2 regions of the Bacillus paramycoides genome follow, and region 2 is predicted to be linked to the other one. Evidence: a T-box and tRNA genes for the amino acid it is inferred to sense, from the RefSeq annotation. Region 2 holds a T-box; the other holds one or more tRNA genes.
The links. The T-box of region 2 lies ahead of alaS (alanine--tRNA ligase). A T-box ahead of a tRNA ligase gene usually reads a tRNA of that ligase, here a tRNA-Ala.
Positions count from the first base shown of each region.

Region 1 (9,581 bases), 440 kb from region 2:
TTTCTACAACGTATGGCTCATCAGCGTTTCCTTTTAGTACAACACCGTCACCAATTTTCACGTCTTTATCAATAATAACACCGTCTATTATACAGTTATCTCCAATTTGGCTCTTTTGCATAATAATGCTATTACGAACAATTGAACCTTTTCCAATTTTAACAGAACGGGAGATAACACTATTTTCTACTTCGCCTTCAATAATACTGCCGTTTGCAATCATTGTATTTTTCACGGCTGCACCCTTTAAGTAACGAGTTGGTGGTTCATCTTTTACTTTCGTAAAGATCGGTGCTTCTTTCTTAAATACTTGCTTCCAAATAGCAGGTTTCAAAATTTCTAAGCTATGTTTATAGTAACTTTCAATCGAATCAATAATTGCTACATATCCTGTATGCTCATACGTAGCAATATGCAGTGATTTTCCGCGCTTTTCTCTCACTACATCGAATAAGCTATATTGCTCCACATCTTTATATGACTCAAATAAATCTAACAATAATTGTTTCTTTAACACATATGTTTGAAGCGAAACCCCTTCATGGCAAACTTCAGTAATATCAGCTGCCGTATGTATATGTCTCTCTAACACCGCCTGGAAATTTAATGCTGTTACGAGATGGCTATTCGTAATAACGACGTATTCTTCTCTAGCTCTTAGAAAATAATCAATATGTCTTCTAAAATGCGCAAAAGATCCAAATTCATCTTGGTCACATTGGCAATTTGGCGGGAATAAAAACAGTCCGTCTCTTTTTCTATCTAAATCCCACTGTTTTCCTGAACCAACATGGTCCATTAACGAACGGTTTTTATGACTTGTAAAAACCGCTACACTATGAATATTAGAATTCACCATATTTGAAAGCATGAAATCAATGAGTCGATAACGGCCCCCAAACGGTAACGCCGCTAGTGAACGATGCCCTGTTACTTTCTTTAAGGAAGGAAAACTTCCCGTTGCATTAATAATTCCTAACATTTTTTCTCCCATTCATTTCATCCCCCTTTTCTATTTCCCTTCAGCAATGAGTACTACATCGTCAACATTTTTTTCCGGACGAATAATTGTTCCATCTTCAATAACCATTTCCGATCCAACAATTGCTCTTTCAATCACAACATTTTTTCCAATCTTTGCTCCTGGCATAACGACAGAATCAATAACCATACTACCTTCTTCCACCGTCACCCCTTGGAATAATACGGAATGCTTCACGTCCCCTTCAATGACGCATCCTTCGTTAATAAGTGATTCTTCTACTTTTGCCTGTTCTGCAATATATTGAGGCGGTTCGTTTGGATTTACAGAATAAATACGCCAATTACGATCGTTTAAATTCAGTGATGTTTCATCACGCAGTAAATCCATATTCGCTTCCCATAAGCTCTTCACCGTTCCAACATCTTTCCAATATCCTTCAAACGGATACGCCATCAACTTCTTCCCTTCATCTAATAAAAGCGGAAGTACATCTTTTCCGAAATCATTACTAGATTCAGGATTTCTTGCATCCATTTCTAAATACTCTTTCAAAATGGCCCAGTTAAAAATGTAAATTCCCATTGATGCAAGATTACTTCTTGGAAATTGCGGTTTCTCCTCAAATTCAACAATCTCCATCTCTTCGTTCGTATTCATAATACCGAAACGGCTCGCTTCATCCCACGGTACTTCAATAACTGAAATCGAAACGTCCGATTCTTTCTCAATATGGTAATCTAGCATTTTACTGTAATCCATTTTATAAATATGGTCGCCTGATAAAATAAGAACGTACTCTGGTTCGTACTGACTTAAATAGTTTAAGTTTTGATAAATGGCACTTGCCGTACCTGTGTACCACTTCACACCTGAAGACTCTGCATAAGGAGGTAACACTGTGACTCCACCGCTTACTCGGTCTAAATCCCACGCATTGCCGATTCCGATATAATTATGAAGTTCAAGTGGTTGATATTGCGTTAAAATCCCAACCGTTTCAATACCAGAATTCGCACAGTTACTTAGCGTAAAATCGATAATGCGATATTTACCACCAAATGGAACAGCTGGCTTGGCTAAATTTTTTGTTAATGCACTTAATCGACTACCTTTTCCCCCTGCTAGTAACATTGCTACGCACTTTTGTTTTTGAGCCATCTTGTTTTTTGCTCCCCTTTCTCGTCTTCACTGGTCGTAATATGGATACGCCAAATGGTGGAATTGTAATTTCTACATGTGCTGCTTGATTATGAAACGGTTCTTGAATCGCCTTCAGACGTTTCTTATTTACTTGCCCTGATCCGCCATATTGCTCAGCATCACTATTTAAAATCTCGTTATAATACTCAAAATCTGGTACACCTACTTTATAGTTTTCATATGTAGCTTTCGTAAAATTACATACGACAACTAACGCATCTTCTTGTTTATCCCCTTGACGAATAAATGAGAAAATACTTTGCTCATGATTATTAGCATCTATCCACTGAAATCCTTCCGGTGAATGATCAAGTTGCCAAAGTGGTTTGGAGCGCTTATACAATGCTATGAGCTCTTTAAAGTAATCATGCATATAACGATGCATTTCAAAATCATGTAAATTCCAATCTAAATCTTCAAGGTCTTTCCACTCATCGAACTGCCCAAATTCTCCTCCCATGAAAAGTAATTTCTTTCCTGGGTGAGTAAAGAAATATCCATATAATAAACGAAGTTGAGCAAACTTATCCCAGTACTCTCCTGGCATTTTATTTAATAACGACTTTTTCCCATGAACGACTTCATCATGAGAAAGCGGTAATATGAAGTTTTCAGAGTAAGCGTATATTAAAGAAAACGTCATTTTTTCATGAATATACTTCCTGTACTCAGGCGCACACTCCATATACTTCAGTACATCATTCATCCAGCCCATATTCCATTTGTAATTGAATCCAAGCCCACCTTCATACGTTGGAGCTGTTACAAGTGGCCAAGCTGTTGAATCTTCTGCTGTCATAAGAAAATCTTTATCTTCTGCGAACACCGCTTCATTTAACTCTCGTAAAAATGAAACAGCGTGCTCATTACTTTGCTCCTGTCCTTCTTTATTCCAGTACAGCATATTTGCAACTGCATCCACCCTGAAACCATCAATATGGAAATATCTCATCCAAAATAACGCATTTGAAATTAAGAAATTACGTACTTCTCTCTTTCCTAAGTCAAAATTGACAGTTCCCCATACTGGATTTTCTTGCACATCTTTATCTTTATATTCATAAGTCGGTGTCCCATCAAAAAAATATAAACCGTGAGCATCTTTACAAAAATGCCCCGGCACCCAATCTAAAATGACACCGATTCCATATTTATGACATTCATCGACAAAATACATCAAATCATGTGGCGTGCCGAATCTACTCGTTGCTGCATAATATCCCGTCCCTTGGTATCCCCAAGAACGATCATATGGATGCTCAACAAGCGGCATAATTTCAATATGTGTAAATTGATGTTCCACCACATAAGGAATGAGTTCTTCTGCCATTTCCCTGTAAGAGTACAGTGCTCCGTCTTCTTTCTTTTTCCAAGAACCGAAATGTAATTCATAAACTGTCATCGCTTCTTTATAAACTGATTTTTTCTTTTTCTTACGACTCCAGTTTTTATCATTCCATTCGTATCCCTTTATATCAAAAACTACAGATGCCGTATTCGGTCTTACTTCTGCATACACAGCATACGGATCTGCCTTAAAAATGACGTCACCAGCCATCGTTTCAATCGCATATTTATATATTTCCCTTTCTTCAATATGCGGTATAAACAAGGACCAGATTCCTTCTTCTGTCACTTGTAGCATCTTATGTTGCTCATAATCCCATTCATTAAAATCTCCAACAACACTCATTGCTTTCGCATGAGGAGCCCATACTGTAAATCGTACACCTCGCATCTCATCTTCCGTCACAACATGTGCGCCAAAGATGTTATAACTTTCATAGTACTTTTCTGTATGAAACTCATCTCGTTTCACTTCTTCACAATTTATTACACTCAATATGCTCACCTCACTAAGATGACAGAATTTTTTATACTTTACCAATTCTGCGAAAAACTGAAATATCCTTGTTAATTTATAAAAAATATACGTTTTTTTCTTAAAAATGTTGGTTTTTTTTCACATTTCCATATAAAATATCGAATTTTGACGAATATTCATTGAAAGCGCTTCGTTTTTTATTAGTCCTTCACCTTACTATTTATTTCTCAACCTCTATTTTATTAGCTTTATCCTCTTTTTCACGTTATTTTCCACTTGAAATCATAGAAAAATAATCTGTCATAAAAAATGTTTCTCAATATTTTTTGTCATAATTTTATTGAAATACGAAATTCATAAGTAGACATTTTTGTTCTCAATAAAGAATATTAAATTTTCGTAAATATAACTTATACTAAAATACTGTGTTTACTCTATCTATATCCAAAACGAAAATTCGATAAAAAATTAAATTAAGGTGGGTTCTTATGCCAGTAAAACAAAAATTAGAAATGGGAGTTGGCACGGCAACGCTCAGCTTATCACTTACATTCGGTGGTTTATTCGCTTATTTCAGTGATTCCGAAACATCGAGTAACTCATTTCAAGCTGTCTAACAACAAAATTAGATACTGAAAGCTACTTGGTCAATATTATTATGCAAGACCTGACGAAAACTTGCAGGTGATGTAAATGGTGATAAAGATATTCGCTTCGTTGAAAAGAACTTCTTGAAAAAAGGTCCGGATGCATCTAAATCACAAACACCTGTTGAAAAATCTAAAGGCGGTACACTGGCAGATATTTTAACGAAATTAGGATTAACGCCTAAAAAATAATAATAAAGAGCACTCTACTTTACGTAGAGTGCTCTTTTCTATAAACGACCCTGATCCAGCAAAAGGGGTATATTGGGGATATACAAGGGAAACCGGAAAAGGAATTTATATTAAATTATATATAAATCCAGAAGTAAGAAGTAGGTCCCCACTTCTGGATTATTTAGCAATTATTATAGTACTGGTGCCATTGTTTCTTTTAATACTTTTACAGAATGAGCGAATTTCACTTTTTCTTCTTCATTTAGCTCAAGTTCTACGATTTCACGTACACCTTCGCGGTTAATAACAGCTGGAACACCTACGTAAGCATCTTTCTCACCGTATTGACCTTCAAGGTATGCAGATACAGTTAATACGCTGTTCTCGTTGTTTAAGATTGCTTTAGTTACACGAAGTAGTGACATACCGATTCCGTAGTACGTTGCACCTTTACGTTCGATGATATGGTAAGCTGCATCACGTACATTTTCGAAGATTTTATCTAAGTCTTCTTGTTTGTACTGTTCGTTGTTAGCTAAAATTGTTTCTAGTTTTTGTACACCGATAGTAGCGTGGCTCCATACTGGAAGTTCAGTATCACCGTGCTCACCAACAATATAAGCATGAACATTACGTGGATCTACATCTAAGTAGTCACCTAACATGTAACGGAAACGAGCAGAGTCTAAAGTAGTACCAGAACCAATTACGCGCTCTTTTGGTAGACCAGATTCTTTCCAAGTTACGTAAGTTAAAATATCAACTGGGTTAGTTGCGATTAAGAAGATTCCATCGAATCCGCTATCCATAATGCCGCGAACGATTTGTTTAAAGATCTTTGTATTTTTCTCAACTAAGTCTAAACGAGTTTCACCTGGCTTTTGTGGTAATCCAGCAGTGATAACAACTAAATCTGCATCTTTACAATCTGCATAGCTACCGCTCCAAACTTTTGTTGGTGATGGAGAGAATGGTACCGCATGGCTTAAGTCCATTGCTTCCCCTTCTGCTTTTGCTTCATTAACATCTACTAATACGAATTCTTCAGCTACACCTTGGTTAATCATTGAGTAAGCGTAACTACAACCTACAGCTCCTGTTCCTACTAATACTACACGATTGATACCTTTTTTCATGGTAATTTCCCCTCTCTATTGTTCACATATATTTTTTTATGATTGTTTAAGTAATTAATTAAAATACTAATTTAATGTTGTTTAACTTCTTTACATTCATATTGTAGCACGTATTATTGTGAATTTCTTCACAAATTATGACCTATTTGTGAACTTTTTCACATAGAGTGTAAAGTTATTAAATCAAGTATGAAATCAATCTCAATGGAGGCGTTTTCTTCAGATTGTGAAAGGGTTTTTCTTATGTTTTTGTCGGTAAGTGAAATTATATCGACGATTATTTAAATATATCAACAATTTTGGGAATATATCGACCGTAACTCAAATTATATCGTCGATTCGACAAGGAATATCGACTTACCGACAAAACCCGACAATAATGACAACATAAAGTGAACCTATAATCAGTGGGAATTTTACTGCCCGTTAATGTCGGATAAAAAAGCTGCCTCCAATAGATCACCTATTAGAGGCAGCTTCTTTATTTATTTTCCGCAGTAGCACCTAATACAGCAGCTTTTACATAATGTTGACTGTTTAATTTTTGTAAATCCTCGGCACTTCCCGTTACCACTATTTCAATAACTTTTACATCTTGCTCACTTGGTTTTGCTTTCTTTCCTTACTCTCTCCTTTCTATTAGTTAGACGATCTAAATAGAAAAAAGTATACAAGAAATCTATAAAAAAAAGCAGACTATTCAAAGTCCACTTTTACACAACAAAAAAGAGATAGCAGATTATGCTATCTCTTTTAGTATGACCCGTACGGGATTCGAACCCGTGTTACCGCCGTGAAAGGGCGGTGTCTTAACCACTTGACCAACGGGCCAATTACTGGCAGAGAAGAAGGGATTCGAACCCTCGCACCGCGTTCGCGATCTACTCCCTTAGCAGGGGAGCCCCTTGAGCCACTTGGGTACTTCTCTATAAATATGGCTCCGCAGGTAGGACTCGAACCTACGACCGATCGGTTAACAGCCGATAGCTCTACCACTGAGCTACTGCGGAACAATTATGGTGGGCCTAAATGGACTCGAACCATCGACCTCACGCTTATCAGGCGTGCGCTCTAACCAGCTGAGCTATAGGCCCATAATTGAAAAGCGGGTGAAGAGAATCGAACTCTCGACCAGAGCTTGGAAGGCTCTTGTTTTACCACTAAACTACACCCGCATTAAATTGTAAATGGTGAGCCATGAAGGACTCGAACCTTCGACCCTCTGATTAAAAGTCAGATGCTCTACCAACTGAGCTAATGGCTCATTTTGAAAGTGGTGCCGACTAGAGGACTTGAACCCCCAACCTACTGATTACAAGTCAGTTGCTCTACCAATTGAGCTAAGTCGGCTTGCGACTTCAAAATGGTGGCTCGGGACGGAATCGAACCGCCGACACGAGGATTTTCAGTCCTCTGCTCTACCGACTGAGCTACCGAGCCTTTATGTAAAAATGGCGGTCCCGACCGGGGTCGAACCGGCGATCTCCTGCGTGACAGGCAGGCATGTTAACCACTACACCACGGGACCATTTGGTTGCGGGGACAGGATTTGAACCTGCGACCTTCGGGTTATGAGCCCGACGAGCTACCGTGCTGCTCCACCCCGCGATGATAAAATATTTACTTTAGAAAAAATGGAGGAGGTAGAGGGATTCGAACCCCCGCGCGACTCTCGCCGCCTGTCGGTTTTCAAGACCGATCCCTTCAGCCGAACTTGGGTATACCTCCGAGATATAAACCTTCAATGGTGGACCTTGTAGGACTCGAACCTACGACCGGACGGTTATGAGCCGTCTGCTCTAACCAGCTGAGCTAAAGGTCCTTTATGGTAGCGGCGGAGGGGATCGAACCCCCGACCTCACGGGTATGAACCGTACGCTCTAGCCAGCTGAGCTACACCGCCATAAGTGATATTGAAATAAGTGGAGCCTAGCGGGATCGAACCGCTGACCTCCTGCGTGCAAGGCAGGCGCTCTCCCAGCTGAGCTAAGGCCCCATGTTTTTGGGAATATCGGGAAGACAGGATTTGAACCTGCGACCCCCTGGTCCCAAACCAGGTGCTCTACCAAGCTGAGCCACTTCCCGTTAATAAAAGCGCGCCCGAGAGGAGTCGAACCCCTAACCTCTTGATCCGTAGTCAAACGCTCTATCCAATTGAGCTACGGGCGCATATGGTGCCGAGGGCGGGGGTCGAACCCGCACGGTGGTCACCCACCGCAGGATTTTAAGTCCTGTGCGTCTGCCTGTTCCGCCACCCCGGCATGTCATATTGAAAATTGGAGCGGAAGACGGGATTCGAACCCGCGACCCCAACCTTGGCAAGGTTGTATTCTACCACTGAACTACTTCCGCAAGACATGTATGAGTTATTTAATTAAAAGTGCGGGTGAAGGGAGTCGAACCCCCACGCCAAAGGCGCCAGATCCTAAGTCTGGTGCGTCTGCCAATTCCGCCACACCCGCATATTAATTTATTTAAGAAAAATGGGGCGACTGATGGGAATCGAACCCACGAATGCCGGAGCCACAATCCGGTGCGTTAACCACTTCGCCACAACCGCCATGATTTCTGGTGCCGACTAGAGGACTTGAACCCCCAACCTACTGATTACAAGTCAGTTGCTCTACCAATTGAGCTAAGTCGGCTAAATGGTGGAGGATGACGGGATCGAACCGCCGACCCCCTGCTTGTAAGGCAGGTGCTCTCCCAGCTGAGCTAATCCTCCATTTGCCTGGCAACGTCCTACTCTCACAGGGACAAGGTCCCAACTACCATCGGCGCTAGAGAGCTTAACTTCCGTGTTCGGTATGGGAACGGGTGTGACCTCTCTGCCATCATTACCAGACTGTATTCATTTAAGACAAGAATTATTTTAACTCATTTAACTTTGAAAGTCAACAAGTTTTTTATATTCTTTCAAAACTAGATAACATTTGCTACATATTATATGGTTAAGTCCTCGATCTATTAGTATTCGTCAGCTCCACATGTCACCATGCTTCCACCTCGAACCTATCAACCTGATCATCTTTCAGGGATCTTACTAGCTTACGCTATGGGAAATCTCATCTTGAGGGGGGCTTCATGCTTAGATGCTTTCAGCACTTATCCCTTCCGCACATAGCTACCCAGCTATGCCCTTGGCAGAACAACTGGTACACCAGCGGTGCGTCCATCCCGGTCCTCTCGTACTAAGGACAGCTCCTCTCAAATTTCCTACGCCCACGACGGATAGGGACCGAACTGTCTCACGACGTTCTGAACCCAGCTCGCGTACCGCTTTAATGGGCGAACAGCCCAACCCTTGGGACCGACTACAGCCCCAGGATGCGATGAGCCGACATCGAGGTGCCAAACCTCCCCGTCGATGTGGACTCTTGGGGGAGATAAGCCTGTTATCCCCGGGGTAGCTTTTATCCGTTGAGCGATGGCCCTTCCATGCGGAACCACCGGATCACTAAGCCCGACTTTCGTCCCTGCTCGACTTGTAGGTCTCGCAGTCAAGCTCCCTTATGCCTTTGCACTCTACGAATGATTTCCAACCATTCTGAGGGAACCTTTGGGCGCCTCCGTTACACTTTAGGAGGCGACCGCCCCAGTCAAACTGCCCACCT
Region 1 covers NZ_CP152427.1:4,692,679-4,702,259, forward strand. Annotated here, with positions in the region: gene glgD (glucose-1-phosphate adenylyltransferase subunit GlgD) at 1-994, opposite strand, end outside; gene glgC (glucose-1-phosphate adenylyltransferase) at 1,013-2,143, opposite strand; gene glgB (1,4-alpha-glucan branching protein GlgB) at 2,091-4,028, opposite strand; partial or broken gene AAG068_RS24410 (TasA family protein) at 4,499-4,621, shown strand; partial or broken gene AAG068_RS24415 (dockerin type I domain-containing protein) at 4,647-4,849, shown strand; gene AAG068_RS24420 (L-lactate dehydrogenase) at 5,023-5,967, opposite strand; partial or broken gene AAG068_RS24425 (anti sigma factor C-terminal domain-containing protein) at 6,449-6,589, opposite strand; tRNA gene AAG068_RS24430 (tRNA-Glu) at 6,727-6,798, opposite strand; tRNA gene AAG068_RS24435 (tRNA-Ser) at 6,805-6,895, opposite strand; tRNA gene AAG068_RS24440 (tRNA-Asn) at 6,903-6,977, opposite strand; tRNA gene AAG068_RS24445 (tRNA-Ile) at 6,985-7,061, opposite strand; tRNA gene AAG068_RS24450 (tRNA-Gly) at 7,072-7,142, opposite strand; tRNA gene AAG068_RS24455 (tRNA-Lys) at 7,156-7,231, opposite strand; tRNA gene AAG068_RS24460 (tRNA-Thr) at 7,242-7,317, opposite strand; tRNA gene AAG068_RS24465 (tRNA-Phe) at 7,332-7,407, opposite strand; tRNA gene AAG068_RS24470 (tRNA-Asp) at 7,420-7,495, opposite strand; tRNA gene AAG068_RS24475 (tRNA-Met) at 7,499-7,575, opposite strand; tRNA gene AAG068_RS24480 (tRNA-Ser) at 7,603-7,695, opposite strand; tRNA gene AAG068_RS24485 (tRNA-Ile) at 7,713-7,789, opposite strand; tRNA gene AAG068_RS24490 (tRNA-Met) at 7,794-7,870, opposite strand; tRNA gene AAG068_RS24495 (tRNA-Ala) at 7,891-7,963, opposite strand; tRNA gene AAG068_RS24500 (tRNA-Pro) at 7,979-8,052, opposite strand; tRNA gene AAG068_RS24505 (tRNA-Arg) at 8,063-8,136, opposite strand; tRNA gene AAG068_RS24510 (tRNA-Leu) at 8,140-8,228, opposite strand; tRNA gene AAG068_RS24515 (tRNA-Gly) at 8,245-8,319, opposite strand; tRNA gene AAG068_RS24520 (tRNA-Leu) at 8,349-8,429, opposite strand; tRNA gene AAG068_RS24525 (tRNA-His) at 8,452-8,527, opposite strand; tRNA gene AAG068_RS24530 (tRNA-Thr) at 8,537-8,612, opposite strand; tRNA gene AAG068_RS24535 (tRNA-Val) at 8,617-8,692, opposite strand; rRNA gene rrf (5S ribosomal RNA) at 8,697-8,812, opposite strand; rRNA gene AAG068_RS24545 (23S ribosomal RNA) at 8,915-9,581, opposite strand, start outside.
Region 1: it has a tRNA-Ala gene. The T-box ahead of alaS (alanine--tRNA ligase) is inferred to sense a tRNA for this amino acid. The anticodon was not compared.

Region 2 (9,581 bases):
TACCAGAGTTTGCAATCGGACCAACTGGCAATCCTTTTACAACATACGTATTATACGGTGAGTTTATCTTTAAATCCTCGTATAATACACGCTGCTTATGCTTTCCAAGTGCATATAATACCGTTGGATCCGTTTGCAGAGGCATACCCTTTGCTAAACGATTATAAAAGACACTAGAGATTTTTTGACGATCTGTAAAGCCTGTTGCCTCTTCTTCAATAAGTGAAGATAATGTTAAAAGCTGATGAACATCCCAGTTTTTCGCTTTCATTTTCGCCTCGTTTTGAACGATGATTGCATTCGTCTTCTCAAGCATAGAAATTACAATTTCTTCTAACGTCGTATCTTTTTTATAGAAAGAGTACGTCGCAGGATATAAATAACCTTCTAATGGATATTTAATATTGCTATCAAAGATTTTATCCGTTAACAACTTCGGATACTTTTGCTGCATTTTTTGAATAAACGCTTTATCGTTTAATTGACGTACGACATCATCTTTATTCCACTTTAATTCATTTGCAACCGTTTCTGCAATTTCAGTTACTTGTGCACCTTCTTTTATCGTCACTTTATAAAGAGCTGGACGATGTACGTTACCCGATGACATTTGTTCAATAACATCTTTCGCACTCATTGAAGGATTTAATAAATATGTACCCGCTTGTAAATTTTTAGATTTAGCCTTTGTATAAAAACTAAAAACTGTACCGTTTTTCACAGCACCTTTTTCTTCTAAAATCTCACCAATTTTACTAGTAGATGATCCCTTTGGAATTTCTACTTCAATCTCTTTTTTATTCCCGCTATCAACTGGTCCTAATGCGAATGAAATATACGCATAGACTGAACCACAAACTAAAAGCAGTGCAATAATCGAAAATAAAAAAATGCGTCTACGCTTCTTTTTCACTTGATTCTCTACCAAAACTCTTCCTCCTTATTCAATTGTAGGCCATATGTACATCTTTCTATACAACACAATGAAAAATCACAATAAACTTACCTATCATTTTTGACAGATACTTTATTTTTCTACAATCCGTCTCATTATACTACAAAGGATTACGCAGTTTCGACAAAAAATCTTTCATTTTACATATAAAGTGAAACTTTAATCAGTGGGGGTTTTCTTCATCCCCCACTGATTATCAGCCCTCACCAATCGGACTTTAATGGGCAGCCCGCCCCCCACCTAACTTCTTTGCTTTCGCTGAATTTTGAGGTGAGGGTCTTACTGCCCATTAAAGCGGGATAAAAAAAGATGGACGATATATCGTCCATCTTTTCAGTACTTATTATTCAGCTTCTTGCTCATCAGCTAGAGTGTTGAACATTTCTTGTACCATTTCCCACTCTTCTTCAGATTCGATTGGAAGTAAAGTTCCGCCCTCTTCTTCGTTTTGCTCATAAGCCATTGCATCATAAATTTGGTCTCCATCTTCGTCTACTTCACCGATTGGAGAGAAGACTACGTATGATTTTTTGCCAAATTTTTCAGCGTCAAAAGTGAAAATAATTTCACATAAATGTTCGTTACCTTTTTCGTCTACAATTGTAATTTGATTTTCTTCCATTTTGGTCACCTCTTATTTACTATCTAAAAATCCTTGTAAGATTACGACTGCAGCCATCTTATCAATTACTTGCTTTCGCTTCTTACGGCTTACATCGGCTGAAATGAGCAGACGTTCCGCTGCCATCGTTGACAAACGCTCGTCCCACATTACAACGTCTAATTGTAACAGCTCTCGTAGGTTTTCTGCAAATTGTTGGCATGCTTCACCACGCGGGCCAATTGTACCATTCATATTTTTAGGTAAACCTACTACTATCTTGTCCACATCGTACTGTTTTACTAACTCAGAAATGCGGTCAAAACCAAATTGACCTCGTTCTTCGTTAATCTTGATTGTTTCAAGTCCTTGCGCTGTCCAACCCATTTCGTCGCTAATTGCAACTCCGACTGTTTTTGTACCTACATCTAAACCTAATATCCGCATAAATTACTCCTCACGATGATGTTTCAAGTAAGACTTCACAAGCTCTTCAATTAATTCATCACGTTCAAGCTTGCGAATGATGCTTCGTGCATCTTTATGGCGAGGTATGTATGCTGGGTCTCCACTTAATAAGTAACCGACGATTTGGTTAATCGGATTATAGCCTTTTTCTTGAAGTGCATCATACACAGTTAAAAGTACATCATTTACATGGACACTCTGTTTTTCATCTTGAATGCTAAACTTCATTGTTTTATCAAAACCGTCCATTTCAAGCACCTCACTTATATAGTAAGTATAGGGAGAAGAACTTCTCCTCTCCCTACCATTGTACACTACTATCTCTTTATTTTGAAACAGATTTAACGTACTCTTGTACAAATGCTAAAGCTTCCTCAACTTGCGCTGGGTTTTTACCGCCCGCTTGTGCCATATCAGGACGGCCACCACCGCCACCGCCACAACGAGAAGCTACTTCTTTCACAAGTTTACCAGCATGGTATCCTTGGCTAATTAAATCTTTTGTTACGCCAGCTAAGATGTTTACTTTATCATCATTTACAGACGCTAATACGACAACTGCAGATTGTAATTTATTTTTTAGGTCATCCATCATCGTACGTAAGTTGTTCATATCTGCAACATTTACTTTTGCCGCTAATACATTCACGCCATCAACTGTCATTACTGAATCAGTTAAGTTTCCAGCTTCAATGTTACTTAATTTTGCTGCAAGAGATTCGTTTTCTTTTTGAAGTTGTTTTACTTCAGCAAATAAACCATCTACTCTTGTTAAAATATCTTTCGGATTTGTTTTCATTTTTCCTGCTGCTTCTTTTAATAAACCTACTTGATCGTTCATTAATTCGTATGCAGACTTACCAGTTACCGCCTCAATACGACGAGTTCCTGCACCGATACCAGACTCAGCAACGATTTTGAAAATACCGATAGAAGCTGTGTTATCAACGTGACAACCACCGCAAAGCTCTAAGCTGTAATCGCCAACTTGTACAACGCGTACAACATCACCGTATTTTTCACCGAATAATGCCATTGCACCCATTTCTTTCGCTTCTTCGATTGCTTTTTGAGAAATCTCAACATCAATACTTTCCCAAATTTTCTCGTTTACGATACGCTCAATTTTTTCTAATTCGTCAGCTTGTACTTGACCGAAGTGAGAGAAGTCAAAGCGTAAACGTTCAGAAGTTACAAGAGAACCTGCTTGGTTAACGTGCGTTCCAAGTACATCTTTCAAAGCTTGGTGTAGTAAGTGAGTTGCTGTATGGTTTTTCACAACGCTACCACGGTTTTTCGTATCGATAATAGCTTTCACAGCTGCATCTTTCGTTAATGTACCTTCTTCAACAACAACTTTGTGCAAGTTTTGGCCGTTTGGTGCTTTTTGTACGTCTTTTACAAGAACTTTCACACCGTCAGCAAGAAGGTAACCACGGTCTGCAATTTGTCCACCGCTCTCAGCATAGAATGGTGTTACATCAAGCATTAATTGTCCTTCTTCACCAGCTTGTAAGCTGTCTGTGTATTCGCCGTTTTTCACAAGTGCAACAACGTTACTTTCTGTCGCTACTGTACCGTAACCAACGAATTCGCTCGCTACTTTCACTTCTCCAAGGACACCACCTTGAACTTGCATAGAATCAACGTCTTGACGAGCAGCACGTGCGCGCTCACGTTGTTTTTCCATTTCATTTTCAAAGCCTTCATGATCAACTGTCATACCAGCTTCTTCTGCATATTCTTCTGTTAATTCAATTGGGAAACCGTATGTGTCATATAGACGGAACGCATCTACTCCAGAAATAACAGTTGTTTTTTCTTCTTTTGCTTTTGCGATAACTTCAGCTAAAATTGCTTCACCATCATGAAGTGTTTCGTGGAAACGCTCTTCTTCATTTTTCACAACTTTTGCGATGAAATCTTTCTTTTCAAGTACTTCTGGATAGAAGTCTTTCATTACTTCTCCAACAACCGGTACTAATTCAAACATGAACGGACGGTTGATGTTTAATTTCTTAGAGTAACGAACAGCACGGCGTAATAAACGACGTAATACATAACCACGGCCTTCGTTAGATGGAAGAGCACCGTCACCAACAGCGAATGTTACTGTACGGATATGGTCAGCGATTACTTTAAACGCCATATCTTTTTCTAAGTCACCATTACGATATTTCTCGCCTGAGATTGTTTCTGTTGCACCAATCATTGGCATGAATAAGTCTGTGTCAAAGTTTGTAGGCACATCTTGAACGATAGATGTCATACGCTCTAGACCCATCCCTGTATCGATGTTTTTCTTAGGAAGTGGTGTATATGAACCATCTGGATTATGATTAAATTGAGAGAATACAAGGTTCCATACTTCTAAGTAACGCTCGTTTTCTCCGCCTGGATATAATTCTGGATCACTAAAGTCATTACCGTAAGCTTCTCCGCGGTCATAGAAAATCTCTGTATTCGGTCCACTTGGTCCTTCACCGATATCCCAGAAGTTTTCTTCTAAACGGATGATGCGCTCTTTTGGAACGCCCATTTTCTCATTCCAAATTGTGAATGCTTCTTCATCTTCTGGATGGATTGTAACTGATAGTAATTCTTTATCGAATCCGATCCACTTGTCGCTCGTTAAGAACTCCCAAGCCCAAGTAATTGCTTCTTCTTTAAAGTAATCACCGATTGAGAAGTTTCCTAACATTTCAAAGAATGTATGGTGACGAGCTGTTTTCCCTACGTTTTCAATATCGTTTGTACGAATTGATTTTTGAGCATTTGTAATACGTGGATTTTGCGGGATCACACGTCCATCAAAATATTTTTTTAATGTTGCTACACCACTATTAATCCATAAAAGAGATGGATCCTCATGTGGAACTAGTGATGCACTAGGTTCTACTGCATGCCCTTTTTCTTGGAAAAAGTCTAAAAACATTTGACGAATTTGTGCGCCTGTTAGTTGTTTCATTGTATTTTCCTCCTTAAATATAAAAAACTCCCGCCCCTATAAAAGGGACGAGAGTTAACTCGCGATACCACCCTAATTATGAATTGATTACTATACAAATCAATTCATCACCTCATGGTGCCGTAACGTGGCAAGACGGCAGTGATTAGCTGCTCTCAGGATTAGCTTTCTGTTACCCTTCATTTAAAGCTTCTTTCAGCCATATGGAAGCTTCTCTCTATAAATGGACTGTAACGTACTTGTTCCGTCATTGATTTAATGTATTATATGACTAAATATAATAGACTTCTCTTAAGTTTGTCAATGTAGATAATCATTTATATTATATCAATTCCTTATTAATCATAGCTATTCTACTATTCATTCTTAACAGCCTTTTCATATATTATGCGTGTATTACTAAATTGTACTACCTCCATGAGCTTTTCTGAATATTTTATTTTTATTACAATTAAATTATCAATAATAAAGGAGCGATTATAATGACAACCTTATTGAACAGAGCTAAAAATATGTTAACGACTGACGAAACGATATTATTTTACGTGGCCTGTTCATTAGATATATATTTATCGTTCCGTTGCAAGACCAGGACTGTTAATTTTAACGAACAAACGGCTCTTCTTTTACGGACCAGATGTAAGCAAGAACCCATTATTTGAGGAGTACTCTTTCGAAAAAATTTCTGACCTAAAAGAACAAAATCGCCTTTTCAGCAATCAAATTATATTTATGTATGATAATGAATGGAAAAAATAAAACATATTCAAACAAATGATGTAAGCTCTCTCGTTCAACAAATAAACGAGCAGCTCTCTAAATAAGGAAAGCCCTCTATTTTTATAAATAGAGGGCTTTCCTATTACGCATCTTCTTTTTTCCAAAGAGGCCTTACATGAACGATTACTGTACGAATGACCGCTAAAACAGGAACTGATATTAATAATCCTACAATTCCGGCCACTTCTCCCCCAACTAATAATGCAAGCATAATAATAACAGGATGCATGCGAAGCGACTTACCAACGATATAAGGGGATAAAATATTACTTTCAACGAATTGTAAAATAGCAATTGTAATCCCCGCTTTAATAAGTAAACTCGTTGATATAGTTGCCGCAATCATTAATGTCGGAATTGCCCCTAAAATAGGACCAAAATACGGTATTATATCTGTCACCCCAATAATAATCCCGAGTAACAATGGATATTTCATACCGATAAACCAAAAGGAAAGTGCAGATACGCCCCCTAATATTAAGCAAACAAATAATTGTCCTCGAATATAACTCCCAAGTGATTTATCAATTTCTTTCGCCAGCATTTGCCCCGTATTACGCCACTTACTTGGGACTAATTTCCAAAAGATATGATAAAACTCACCGTAATCTTTTAATATGTAAAATACAATGAACGGAATTAAGAAAATAATGAGTAACGAATCGAGTACACCACGAGCTGTGCTCATCACTTTATTTAAAAGTGCTTGTATCTTTGTTTCTACTCCAACAAAAATTTGTTTCACCTTTTCATGAATAAAGGACGGGAAATTCGCTGTTTGTTCCGTAACGCCATCCATCCAAGAATCATACATTTTTGTAAACTGCGGGAATTGTTCATTGATTTCTTGTAATTGCTTAATTACAACTGGCGTTCCTTTATAAATGCCATAACCAATTCCGCCAAAGAAAAGGATGTAAATGAGCAAAATAGCGAGTGTACGCGGCATCCCTTCCTTATGAATTTTTTCAATTAAAGGATGCAATAAATACGCAATAAAACAAGCAATAAGAAACGGTGTAATGGCCACTTTAAATACAAAAATAATCGGTGCCCATAGCGGCTTAATTTTTAGAAAGACGAGCAAACAAAGAAATACAAGTAATAATAATCCTAAACGATATATCCAAATAATTTTAAGATTCTTCACACGAAAAACCTCCTCCACCCTTATTTTGAAAATAAATAGGGTAGGTTATGTGCGAAAGTTTTAAAATCTTTTCATGTAGACCATACTGTTTTGTAAAGACGTACATATACATAACATAACAAGGACAACCACCCCTGAGAATGCAGCGTGAAACAATATAATCAGGAGGGCTCATAATGGTTTTATCTATGCTCGTATTATCAGCACTTTTTATGATTCTTGAATGGGTTTGTATCGGGTTTGGTATTTGGAAAGGTTTCTTTATTCGTTCCTCACGAAAAGAAAGAGCGAAGCAATTATTTCATTACGGCATGCTTGGCGTTGGATGTTACGGCCTATCTTATCTCTTCTCTGAAATCGGACTTTTATATTTGCATACAAATGCATAAAAAACTCCCTTGATGAAGGGAGTTTTTTTATGCTTATAAATAAGATTTAATCATTTTACGTGCTTTTTTCATATTGCGTTTTGAGAACATATCTTGTTTGCGAGCATATTGATATGCTGCCGCTCCAACACCTAATGCGATTAATGAATTGCGTAGATTCAAAGTAAATCCCCCTTTTCGTTATCCGATTGTTCTTTCATTCTCATCAAATAAATCATCAAGAGAGCTTAATGAACCATCTTCTTCTACTTGATGCGTATGGATTTTCCCTTTTGAAACCGATAATTCGATATAACAATTCCAGCAATAAAATTGGTTGACACCTATTTTTCCAATGTCTTTCCCTTTGCAATTTGGACAAATGAACATATGGCTTTCATCTCCTTACAGTCTCCCGGATTCTATTCGCCATTATGTCCAAACTGCATTCATTTATACATCGCTGGAGCCTTTCAACGTTATACGTTTGAAAGTTTCACTATATAATTTCACCTTGTTACATGAAATCATACGGTGAAATGTTTTCCACGTCCATTTCTTCGCCATTTACTGTTACCATCTGCACTTCTCCTTGTGATTCTTGCAATCGACTAGCTAAAGTCGTTTGACGCATTGCATCATCAAGGCGATTTATACCAGACTGGAAAGCGGCTTCCTCGCCGCAAATAATAAGGAACTTCTTACTTCTTGTAATACCTGTATAAATTAGATTACGACGTAACATACGATTGTAACTTTTTACTATCGGCATAATCACAATCGGAAACTCACTACCTTGCGATTTATGAATCGAACAGCAATAGGCATGCGTAATTTGATTTAAATCTGGCTTTGTATACGTTACTTCAATTCCATCAAATGAAACAATAATCATATCTTGTTGCTCAACGTTCTCTTTCGCATAAAACACCGAAACAATTTCGCCGATATCACCATTAAACACTTGGCTCTCCGGCTGATTAACGAGCTGCAATACTTTATCGCCTCGTCGGTATACAACATCACCGTAAGCAATTTCTTTACTTTTTTCCCTTTTCGGATTAAACACTTCTTGTAACGCTTCGTTTAGTACATTAATGCCGGCAGGTCCACGATACATCGGAGCCAATACTTGTACATCTCTTGCGCTAAACCCTTTTGTCTTAGCATTCTCACAAACCTTCTTAACAACCTCAACAATTTGAGCTCCTGTACAACCGATAAATGAACGATCTTTTTGGTTTTGCGCTAAATCTGGTGGAAGCGTTCCATTTTTTATCGCATGGGCAAGTTGAATAACTGATGAGCCTTCCGCTTGACGATAAATTTCAGTAAGCTTTACCGTTGGAACTGCACCTGCATTCAATAAATCTTTCAATACTTGACCAGGTCCTACAGATGGTAATTGATCTTCATCGCCTACAACGATAACTTGAATGCTAGTCGGCAATGACTTAAACAGCTGATTTGCAAGCCAAATGTCAACCATTGAAAATTCATCAATAATGAGCAATTTCCCTTGTACCGGATCCGTTTCATTACGTTGGAAAGACCCTTCTGGCGTCCAGCCAAGTAAGCGGTGAATTGTACAAGCTGGAAGCCCTGTTGATTCACTCATTCGCTTCGCTGCTCTTCCTGTTGGAGCCGTTAATAATATCGGAAATGGATTATCATCACTGTATTCATTCGGATTTAACGATAGCCCGTGAAGTGACGCATACATTTCAACAATTCCTTTAATAACTGTTGTTTTCCCTGTTCCTGGTCCACCTGTTAATAACATCATCGGTTTATGAAGCGCCGTTTGAATTGCTTCTTGCTGAAATGGTGCATACTGCACATTCAGTTGTTCTTCAATTTCACCTAACGTCTTTAACACTTCTGCTTCAGGAAATGAAGGTGTTTCCTCTTGATTCATAAGCCTACGAATAGACTTTACAACACCTTTTTCAGAGTAGAATAACGATGCTAAATATATCCGTTCTTCTTCTATGATGACCTTCCCTTCACTTTGCATCATTTCAATGCAACTTGTAATGTCTTCCTCTGTCACTCTTCCTTCTTGATTATTTAAAAGTGACATCGTTTCTCTTACAAGTTGATCTTTTCCCATATAAACATGGCCAAGCTGCAATGATACATTTTCTAACGTATAAAAACATCCCGCACGTACACGATCATCATGATTACCCGATATCCCTAACGCACGTCCTATATCATCCGCTCTTCCAAATCCAATGCCATCCACTTCTTCAATAAGCTGATATGGATTATTACGAATTACTTCTAAT
Region 2 covers NZ_CP152427.1:4,248,548-4,258,128, forward strand. Annotated here, with positions in the region: gene mltG (endolytic transglycosylase MltG) at 1-928, opposite strand, end outside; gene AAG068_RS22010 (DUF1292 domain-containing protein) at 1,299-1,577, opposite strand; gene ruvX (Holliday junction resolvase RuvX) at 1,590-2,003, opposite strand; gene AAG068_RS22020 (IreB family regulatory phosphoprotein) at 2,007-2,273, opposite strand; gene alaS (alanine--tRNA ligase) at 2,350-4,992, opposite strand; T-box leader at 5,033-5,252, opposite strand; partial or broken gene AAG068_RS22030 (PH domain-containing protein) at 5,475-5,816, shown strand; gene AAG068_RS22035 (AI-2E family transporter) at 5,855-6,922, opposite strand; gene AAG068_RS22040 (hypothetical protein) at 7,099-7,311, shown strand; gene AAG068_RS22045 (YrzQ family protein) at 7,345-7,473, opposite strand; gene AAG068_RS22050 (hypothetical protein) at 7,492-7,680, opposite strand; gene recD2 (SF1B family DNA helicase RecD2) at 7,808-9,581, opposite strand, start outside.